Regions from separate parts of the Saccharospirillum sp. ABV4_185 genome, predicted to be linked through region 1. Evidence: predicted binding sites of a transcription regulator. Region 1 holds the regulator's gene; each other region holds the start of a gene.

Region 1 (2,203 bases):
CGCCAGTGGTCTTCCAACCACCAAACCAACCCCCTTTTTTCAGCAATTGGCGAAACAACTGCCGCACTTCCATTTCTTCGCCCGGCCCTTTTACCCAGGCGCTTTTAAGCAGACGAATACGCTGAATCAACTTGGCTCCGGGCAACCAATAAAGGCGACGTGGCGGTAACTGGTGGGAATTAACGAACAACAGCTCCGGCAGCGTCTCACCGTAGGCCAGAGTTCGGCTGATCAACTCACAGCCCATACCGCGAGCAATAACGGCTGGTTTGTGGCCACAGCGTTCTTCAATAAACGCGAACACAGATGGCAGATCATACTCAGCCATAATGTCCAGCGTATTGGTTTGCGGTCGTTGGTTGCGCGATGACAAACCATGGCCCCGCCAATCCAATAACCAGACATCGTAACCTTGACGTACCAACTCACCAGCAGTACCGCCAACACCATAATCCAACCACTGCCAGTGGTTGTAGAACGCATCGTGAACCAACAATAGCGGCAACGCCTTGGTCACTTTTTCCTGATGCAGACGCACCAGTGCGATCTCGACGGTTTTGTCGGTGCTGTTGTTTGGTTTCAGGGAATAGACATCTTCGTAGACGCCTTCTTTGAATTCCGCACTGGCCAAAGCCACCGGGAAAAGTTCACTGCTACTTTTCAAGCCTTTAGAGTCCTTTACAGTGAGCGTAGCCTGTATATAATCACAGCTACTGTATAAAAAAACAGGGCGACACTATGCTGAAACTGACCGCTCGTCAACAAGAGGTGCTGGATATCATTAAAGAGCACCTTGGCGCCACCGGCTACCCACCGACCCGGGCGGAAATCGCCCAACGGCTCGGTTTTAAATCCCCCAATGCGGCGGAAGAACACCTCAAAGCCCTGGCCCGTAAAGGGGCTATAGAGATGGTCTCCGGTGCCTCACGTGGTATCCGACTGCCGGAGTCCGAAGCTGAAGCCGGCATTCCCGTCGTCGGTCGTGTTGCTGCCGGTTCCCCCATTCTGGCTCAGGAACAGATTGAGGAATTCATCGAAATTCCCACCGGTCTGTTCAACCCCAAAGCCGATTATTTGCTTCAGGTACAGGGGCTCAGTATGAAAGACATCGGCATACTGGAAGACGATCTAATCGCGGTTCACAAGACCGATCAAGCCCGCAATGGCGATATTGTTGTTGCCCGAGTTGGTGAAGATGTCACCGTCAAACGCTATGAACGCGAGGGCGGCATTGTAACGCTCTACCCGGAAAATACCGACTTTGATCCGATTAAGGTCGACCTGGAACAGGACGACTTTGCCATCGAAGGTCTCTACGTCGGCGTTATTCGCCGGACGCTGCACTAAGAGCACCGCCCGGCAAACGCATCACTCCGGTCGCGCTCCCGGCTCATTCGAGCTATTCCACAGGGGCGCGGCGCCGGATTTCTTCTCAATCATCGCCAGCATCTGTTGATGCGCTTCGCGCTCTGCGGCCGTAGGTTCAATAACGACCAAGCGCTCTCCAGCCGCCATTACCGCACTGGCGTCAAAACTCACTTCGTCATTATTGGACTGGGGTTCTTCATCCAGAATCAACGCCGTCTGGCCGCCAGTCATCATCAGATAAACGTCGGCGAGAATCTCTGAGTCAAGCAAAGCGCCGTGCAGTGTACGGTGGCTGTTATCGATATCATAGCGTTTGCACAACGCATCCAGGGAAGCCTTGGCTCCCGGATGTTTTTCACGCGCCAGCATCAGCGTATCGAGCACGGTGCAATGACTGTCCAACCGACCGAAGCGGCTGTCGCCCTCGGCAGCCAGTCGATCGAACTCCATTTGCAGGAAGCCCATATCGAAGGCGGCGTTATGGATGACTAATTCAGCACCGGCGACAAACTGCCAGAAGTCGTCAGCAATATCGCGGAACTTGGGCGCATCCTTAACCTTCTCATTATTAATGCCGTGAACCGCTACCACTTCATCGGGAATGTCGCGCTCCGGGTTGATGTAGTAGTGAAAGTGCCGGCCAGTATGTTTACGGCCGACCAGTTCGACACACCCAACTTCGACGATGCGATCGCCCTTGTTGGGGCTCAGACCGGTGGTTTCCGTATCCAGTACAATCTGTCGCATATCAACCTCGCTTAATAATGTCGTCGACGCCCTGATTAGCCAGCGCATCGGCACGTTCGTTTCCTTCGTTACCAGCGTGGCCTTTTAC
Region 2 (2,203 bases), on a different contig from region 1:
CACGCCACCGGCGCGGCTGGTGCCAACCATATCGGCGAAGTGACGCAGCGCCGCTGGAGTAATACCGCGCCGGCGCATGCCACTGATGGTCGGCATACGCGGGTCGTCCCAACCATCGACCACACCCTCATCAACCAAACGCTTCAACTTGCGCTTGGACGTCACGGTGTAGTTCACATTAAGCCGCGCAAATTCGTACTGATGCGGTACCGCCGGCACCGGCAGTTTTTCGATAAACCAGTCATAAAGCGGACGGTGATCTTCGAATTCCAGCGTACAGATTGAGTGCGTCACACCTTCCAGCGCATCGGACTGACCATGGGCAAAATCGTAGCTCGGATAGATGCACCATTTGTTGCCGGTCTGATGATGTTCCTTGCGACGAATGCGATACAACACCGGATCACGCAGATTCATGTTCGGTGCCGCCATATCAATTTTGGCGCGCAATGATTTGGCACCATCATCGAACTCGCCGTTTTTCATACGCGCAAACAGATCGAGGTTTTCCTCGGCGCTGCGCTCACGATAAGGACTGTTGCGACCCGGCTCCGTCAAGGTGCCGCGGTATTCGCGCGCTTCTTCGCCGCTGAGATCGCAGACGTAGGCATCGCCGTTTTTAATCAGTTCGACCGCCCAGTCGTACAGCTGATCAAAATAATCGGAGGTGTATTTTTCTTTACCCACCCATTCAAAACCGAGCCAGTTAATATCGGCTTTGATCGAGTCGATGTATTCCTGCTCTTCTTTTTCCGGATTGGTGTCGTCAAAACGCAAATTGCACACGCCGCCAAATTGCTCGGCCAGACCGAAATTGACGCAGATGGATTTGGCATGACCAATGTGCAGATAGCCATTGGGCTCTGGCGGAAAGCGGGTCACGATTTTGTCGTGCTTACCACTGTTCAGGTCGTCTTCGATCAGGGTGGCGAGAAAGTTGGACGGCTTGTCACTCATCAGAATGCGGACTCCGGAAATCGCTCGGCAGGAGAATGGGGTTTGCCAAAGCGGCGATTATACCGGTTTGGGCCGCGCTGAGTAGGGGCCGCGCCTTGCGCTGGACGGCACGAGCCAATCCTGTATATACATCCATATTTTTTACGCTGATTGCCATGCGCTTATTTATCGCCGAAAAACCCAGCCTCGGACGCGCCATTGCCGCCGCCCTGCCCGGTCAACAGCAACGCCAGGACGGCTGCGTGATCGTCGGCGATGCGGTGGTGACCTGGTGCATTGGCCACCTGCTGGAGCAGGCCGAGCCCGACGCCTACGATCCGGCTTTCAAGCAATGGTCGTTCAATACCCTGCCCATTCTGCCTGACCAATGGCAATACCAGGCCAAACGCCAGACCGCCAAACAGCTTGCGGTGGTGCGCAAGCTGGTTAAACAGGCGGATCAACTGATTCACGCCGGCGACCCGGACCGCGAAGGTCAGCTGTTAGTCGATGAAGTGCTGCATTATTTGAAAGTGCCGAAGCACAAACTCGACAGCACCCAACGCTGCCTGATCAACGATTTGAACCCAAGCGCGGTGAAACGTGCCTTGGATAAACTGCAACCCAACCGCGACTTCCAACCCTTATCTGTTTCAGCGCTGGCACGGGCACGCGCCGACTGGCTGTATGGCATCAACCTGACCCGGGCGGTCACATTGGGTGGCCGCAATGCGGGTTATCAGGGCGTGCTCTCCATCGGCCGGGTGCAGACACCGGTCCTGGGTTTGGTGGTCGATCGCGATCGCGCCATCGACGCCTTTACCAGCCGACCCTATTACGAAGTCTGGGCACAACTAACAACCCAGGCCGGCGAAGGTTTTGCCGCCCAGTGGCAACCAAGCGAGGCCTGTGAAGCCTGGCTCGATGATGATGGTCGTAACCTGTCGCGACCACTGGCTGAGCACGTGGTGAAAACGGTTCAGGGGCAGGACGGCGCCATCACCCTGGCCACTGCAAACACCAGCAATCAGAATGCACCGCTGCCGCCGAGCCTGTCGAACTTGCAGATGGAAGCCAACAAGGTGTTGGGTTTAAGCGCGCAAAAAGTGCTCGATCTGGCGCAGAGTCTGTACGAAAAACACCAGGCCATTACCTACCCGCGCTCGGACTGTCGCTATCTGCCCAGCGAACATCATACTGAGGCTGGCCAAGTCACCAGCGCCATTCGCGCCAGCCTGAAGGCGTTGAACGACAACCGCCTCGACGC
Region 3 (2,203 bases), 100 kb from region 1:
CTGCAGTGAACTGTCCAGGGCCTCGATGAAGGTCTCGAGCCCGCCGTGCCAACGCAGCATGGAGCCGATTTCCAGGCTCAAACCCAGCGGCGAACAGAGCCGGATATCCGCACAGTGCTGGTAACAAAGCACCGCCAGATGCCGCAATTGATTGGCTTCAAGTTGCGCGCTATAGGTCGCCTGAGCAACCTGATCAATCAGACAGTAGGCGGTGCGCAGGCTCATACCAGGCTGAACGCCTTCGCTTCGCGCCAGGGCATTGCATTGCTGGACGCTGCGGCCATCGCTGCTGGTCAGCAAGACCGGGCGCTTCTGCGCAACCTCGCCAAAGCGGGCTTCCAGAGCCAACAGCGGAAAATGCAGATAGAGCCACAGCGGCTGGGTGGTTTTAGCCATGGTCATTATCCTGCGTCAGGGTAGGGTCCCGAACCAAAGGCAACGACAACTGCACATCGGCGCCCGGCCAGCCGCCACGGCGTTTGAGCACGCGGCAATGCAGGCGTTCATCGCGCTGCGGTTCGATCAGCAGCCGTAAGGCGGCCATCGATGCCTGCTGCTGCAAACGCGCCGGACGCAGTAAAAACAGCGGTACTGCGCTTTTTTCAGCCGCCAATTGCAGGCGCCGCAGACGCCGGGAATCGAGTTGTTCAACCCAGGCCAGCACCGCCTGACTGCCGCCACTGCTCAGACTCTGCTCCAGCGTCCAGCTGAGTTCGGCTTCACTGCCAGCCTGGCACAGCAGCAGACGATCCAAGCGCAGCCCCCAGTGCGCCAACGCCGAGCCGTGCGGTCGAAAAGGGGCGTTACACCAGACCTGCCAACGGACATCGGTCTGGCTCAGATGCGCCAGTGTCGGCAACAGCAAGCGTAATTCGCCTTGGCCTATGGTGTGGTAAAACAACTCGGTCATGGCGGCAGCGGGCCAGCCACCGCCGGGTAAAATGGCGTCTAATTCCGGCAGACCTGTGCTGATGGAGTCGATCTGATTTTGCCGCCAGTGCTGGCCGGACCAGAGATCTCCCCGTTCGGTTAAAGTAGTCAGTAGAGACATGAAACTGCACACGAATACTGTATATAAATACAGTATAATTGGAGCGTTAGAGTTTGCCAGCCGACAGACGTCAGAATTTGTAACCGGCTGCTGGAGTCTTGATTGAATGAGTAACCGACAGTGGCAACGACGCGGCCCGGATCATCGCGGCGGGCAAAAAGTCGGCTTTGCAGACATTCGCCGCCGCTTCGATTTTCGCTCGGTGCGCCTCGGTCGTTGGGTAAAACCGGACGAACGCGACCGTGCCGCGACCGCCTTTTACGATGCGCTGTGCGACCTGATGCTTATTCTCGGTGGCAATGAACTGCTGATCGGCCTGCGCGGCACTTTATCGCTCGAATATGGCCTGGGCGGGCAGTTAGGCGTAGCGGCGCACTATATGCCTGCCAGTCGCGCTTTTGCGCTGGCCAAGAACGCGGGGCCGGGCAGCATTGCTCATGAATGGTTTCATGCCTTCGACCATTACATCGCCGCCAAGGCCTTTATCGATCCGCCATCGAGGCTGATGGGCTCGCGCGCCTGGCTGGACAGTCTGCCGATGCAACCTCATGCCCTTAATGAACGCTTGTTTGGCTGCTATCAGGCGGTGCTGCTGGATGCCGATGGGGAACAACCCAGCGCGCTGTTCCAGGCTTCCGCCCAGGCCGATCGTGAACGCGGCCAGCTCTATTACAGTCAGCCGGAAGAACTCTGCGCCCGGGCCTTTGAAGCCTTTGTTGAAGATGCGGCCATTCACAATAGCTTTCTGGTGCGTGGCAGCCGTAACTCGGCCGAAGCTCGCGCCGGGCTTTATCCGCAGGGCACTGAGCGGGAGCGCATCAAGCAGGCGTTTAGCGACTATTTCGGTGCTCTGGGCGGCGCTCTGAAACACCAGCCGGTGACATCCTGATCGCCCACTAAGTATTTGACATTCGAAATTTCATATATATGTTATTTCGTATATCAGGAGGCGCACCATGCAATCACCCTTAGCCTTTTACAAATGTCTCGCCGATGACACTCGCCTGAAAACGCTGCTGCTGATCAGTCGGGCAGGGGAGCTCTGTGTCTGTGATATCCAGGAGGCCCTGGAACTCCGTCAGCCCAAAGTCTCGCGACACCTGGCTGAACTGCGCAAGTGCGAGCTGGTCGCTGATGAGCGCCGTGGCAAAT
Region 4 (2,203 bases), 2.5 Mb from region 1:
GTTGGTTGGGTTAGTGACGGCCTGACGCTTAGCCGGTTGTCCGACCAGCGTTTCATCATCATCGGTGAAGGCCACAATGGACGGGGTGGTACGATCGCCCTCGGCGTTTTCGATCACCTTCGCCTTGTCGCCTTCCTGAATGGCCACACACGAGTTGGTGGTTCCCAAGTCGATGCCTATGATCTTGCCCATTTTAACTGACACTCCGTAGTTCGTTTAACTGCTTGCTTGGCTATATGTGAGCGGCTGTTTCGAATTCAAGACCCTGCACAGCGCAGGGTTATTAAGCGGTCTCATTAATACTCTGGCCACCACCGCCGGAACCTTTGCTGACCATCACCATGGCCGGGCGTACCAGACGCTCGTGCAAGGTGTAGCCTTTTTGCATCACGGCGATAACGGTATTCGGCTCAACATCCGGGTTTTCAACCATGGACATGGCCTGATGCAGCTGAGGATCAAAAGGATGACCCTGAGGATCAATCGCTTCGACATTCAGCTTATCGAAGGTATCGAGCAGCCCTTTCAGGGTCATCTCTACACCTTCTTTTAACGGTGCGATCTCATCGGTCTCGGTTTCGATAGCGGCCAGCGTACGTTCAAGATTGTCCGCTACCGTCAGCATTTCCTTGACCAGTTTTTCCTGCCCAAACTTGTGAGCATTTTCAACGTCTTTTTCTACCCGGCGACGCAGGTTGGCCATTTCAGCTTCAGCACGCAGGTATTGTTCATGATTTTCCTTAGCCTGCTGTTGAGCAGCAGCCAACTGCTCTGCCAGCTCGGACGTTGCGGCCTCCTCAGCGGCGGCTTCCGGGGCAGCCTCTGCAGGTGCAACGTCTTCCTGGGTCTCTACTGATTTATCTTCGCTTGCCATCATCGGATCCCAAATTTAAATATTCCGAACTTATCCGGCCGTGACCGGGCGATAAAACCACCCTCCACACTGCATCAGTGCGAAGTGATTGGTGAGTTAGCTGGCCGAATTAATTGGGACTGGACCTGCTATTTCAAGGGAATAGCACCGCTGTTAATAGCGCTGCTTGAAATCACGCCAAGAACACTGTACATATAGCCAGTATTCGACCTATCTGGGGAGCACCCATGCTGCAGAGTCTGGTTATCCGTAATATCGCCATCGCCGACAATATCGAAATCGAATGGCAACGAGGCATGACCTCCATTTCCGGCGAAACCGGTGCCGGCAAATCCATCTTGCTCAACGGCTTATCACTGGCGCTGGGTGAACGTGCCGATTCGGGCATCGTTCGCCACGGTGAAAAACGCGCTGAAGTCACCGCCAGCTTCCATGTCGCCCGTATTCCGACGGCCAAAACCTGGTTGTCGGAGCGCGACCTCGACCAGGGCGACGACTGTATCCTTCGCCGTACCGTTTCCGCCGAAGGCCGTTCACGCGCCTACATCAACGGCCAGCCTGTTCCGTTAAGCGAACTGAAGGCCCTGGGCGAATGCCTGATCGACATCCACAGCCAGCACGCCCATCAGTCCCTGTTACGCATCGATACCCATCTGCGCCTGCTGGACGAATACGCCGGCCAGGAAGAGTTGCGCCAGTCAGTCCGCGAAGCCTGGATCAGCTGGCAAGGACACGCCCGCAAATATCGCCAGCTTAAAGACAACTCCGATGAAAACGCCGCTCGCCGGCAATTGCTGGAATATCAGGTCGATGAGCTGCAACAGCTGGCCTTACAGAGCGGTGAAGTGGAGGATCTGGAACAGGAGTTCAAGCGTTACAACCAGACCGAGAATCTGGTTAACGAAAGCTATGCCGCTCGACAGTTGCTGGAAAATGAAGACGGCAATGATGCGCTCTCCGCGTTAAAAAACGCCCTGCAACGACTGACCAGCCTGGAAGATCCCCACCCGCGCTTAACTAACGCCATCGGCCTGCTGGAAAGCGCCTTAATTCAAGCGCAGGAAGCCAGCGGCGATCTGGACAGCTATCTGGAAAGTTTCGAAGTGGACGCAGCGCGAGTACAGGAAGTCGAAGACCGTCTGGACCGTATTCATAGCCTGGCCCGCAAACACCAGATTCGCTCAGAAGCATTACCTGAGCACAGCCAGGTATTGGCCGAGGAGTTGCACAGCCTGACCACCGATGCCGAAGATCTGGAAGGCATGGCCGAGGAAGTTAAACGACTGGAAGCTGAATACCGCGATCAGGCAACGGAACTGAGCACACAAC

Evidence for each region. Region 1 encodes LexA, which represses DNA repair genes until DNA is damaged. Its sites were predicted from a motif close to TACTGTNTANNTANACAGTA; they were not measured.
Region 2: a site for LexA is predicted at 1,076-1,095, ahead of ACXAE6_RS17830 (DNA topoisomerase III). Genes of this name have one in related genera too.
Region 3: a site for LexA is predicted at 1,067-1,086, ahead of imuA (translesion DNA synthesis-associated protein ImuA). Genes of this name have one in related genera too.
Region 4: a site for LexA is predicted at 1,059-1,078, ahead of recN (DNA repair protein RecN). Genes of this name have one in related genera too.

What each region holds. Positions count from the first base shown of each region.
Region 1 is NZ_JBSWUW010000001.1:2,981,314-2,983,516, reverse strand. It holds gene ACXAE6_RS14185 (alpha/beta hydrolase) at 1-664, opposite strand, end outside; gene lexA (transcriptional repressor LexA) at 739-1,347, shown strand; gene dnaQ (DNA polymerase III subunit epsilon) at 1,369-2,115, opposite strand; gene rnhA (ribonuclease HI) at 2,117-2,203, opposite strand, start outside.
Region 2 is NZ_JBSWUW010000002.1:149,381-151,583, reverse strand. It holds gene ACXAE6_RS17835 (glutamine--tRNA ligase/YqeY domain fusion protein) at 1-957, opposite strand, end outside; gene ACXAE6_RS17830 (DNA topoisomerase III) at 1,113-2,203, shown strand, end outside.
Region 3 is NZ_JBSWUW010000001.1:3,081,833-3,084,035, reverse strand. It holds gene ACXAE6_RS14710 (Y-family DNA polymerase) at 1-396, opposite strand, end outside; gene imuA (translesion DNA synthesis-associated protein ImuA) at 389-1,051, opposite strand; gene ACXAE6_RS14700 (CLCA_X family protein) at 1,158-1,940, shown strand; gene ACXAE6_RS14695 (metalloregulator ArsR/SmtB family transcription factor) at 2,008-2,203, shown strand, end outside.
Region 4 is NZ_JBSWUW010000001.1:521,764-523,966, forward strand. It holds gene dnaK (molecular chaperone DnaK) at 1-192, opposite strand, end outside; gene grpE (nucleotide exchange factor GrpE) at 284-874, opposite strand; gene recN (DNA repair protein RecN) at 1,102-2,203, shown strand, end outside.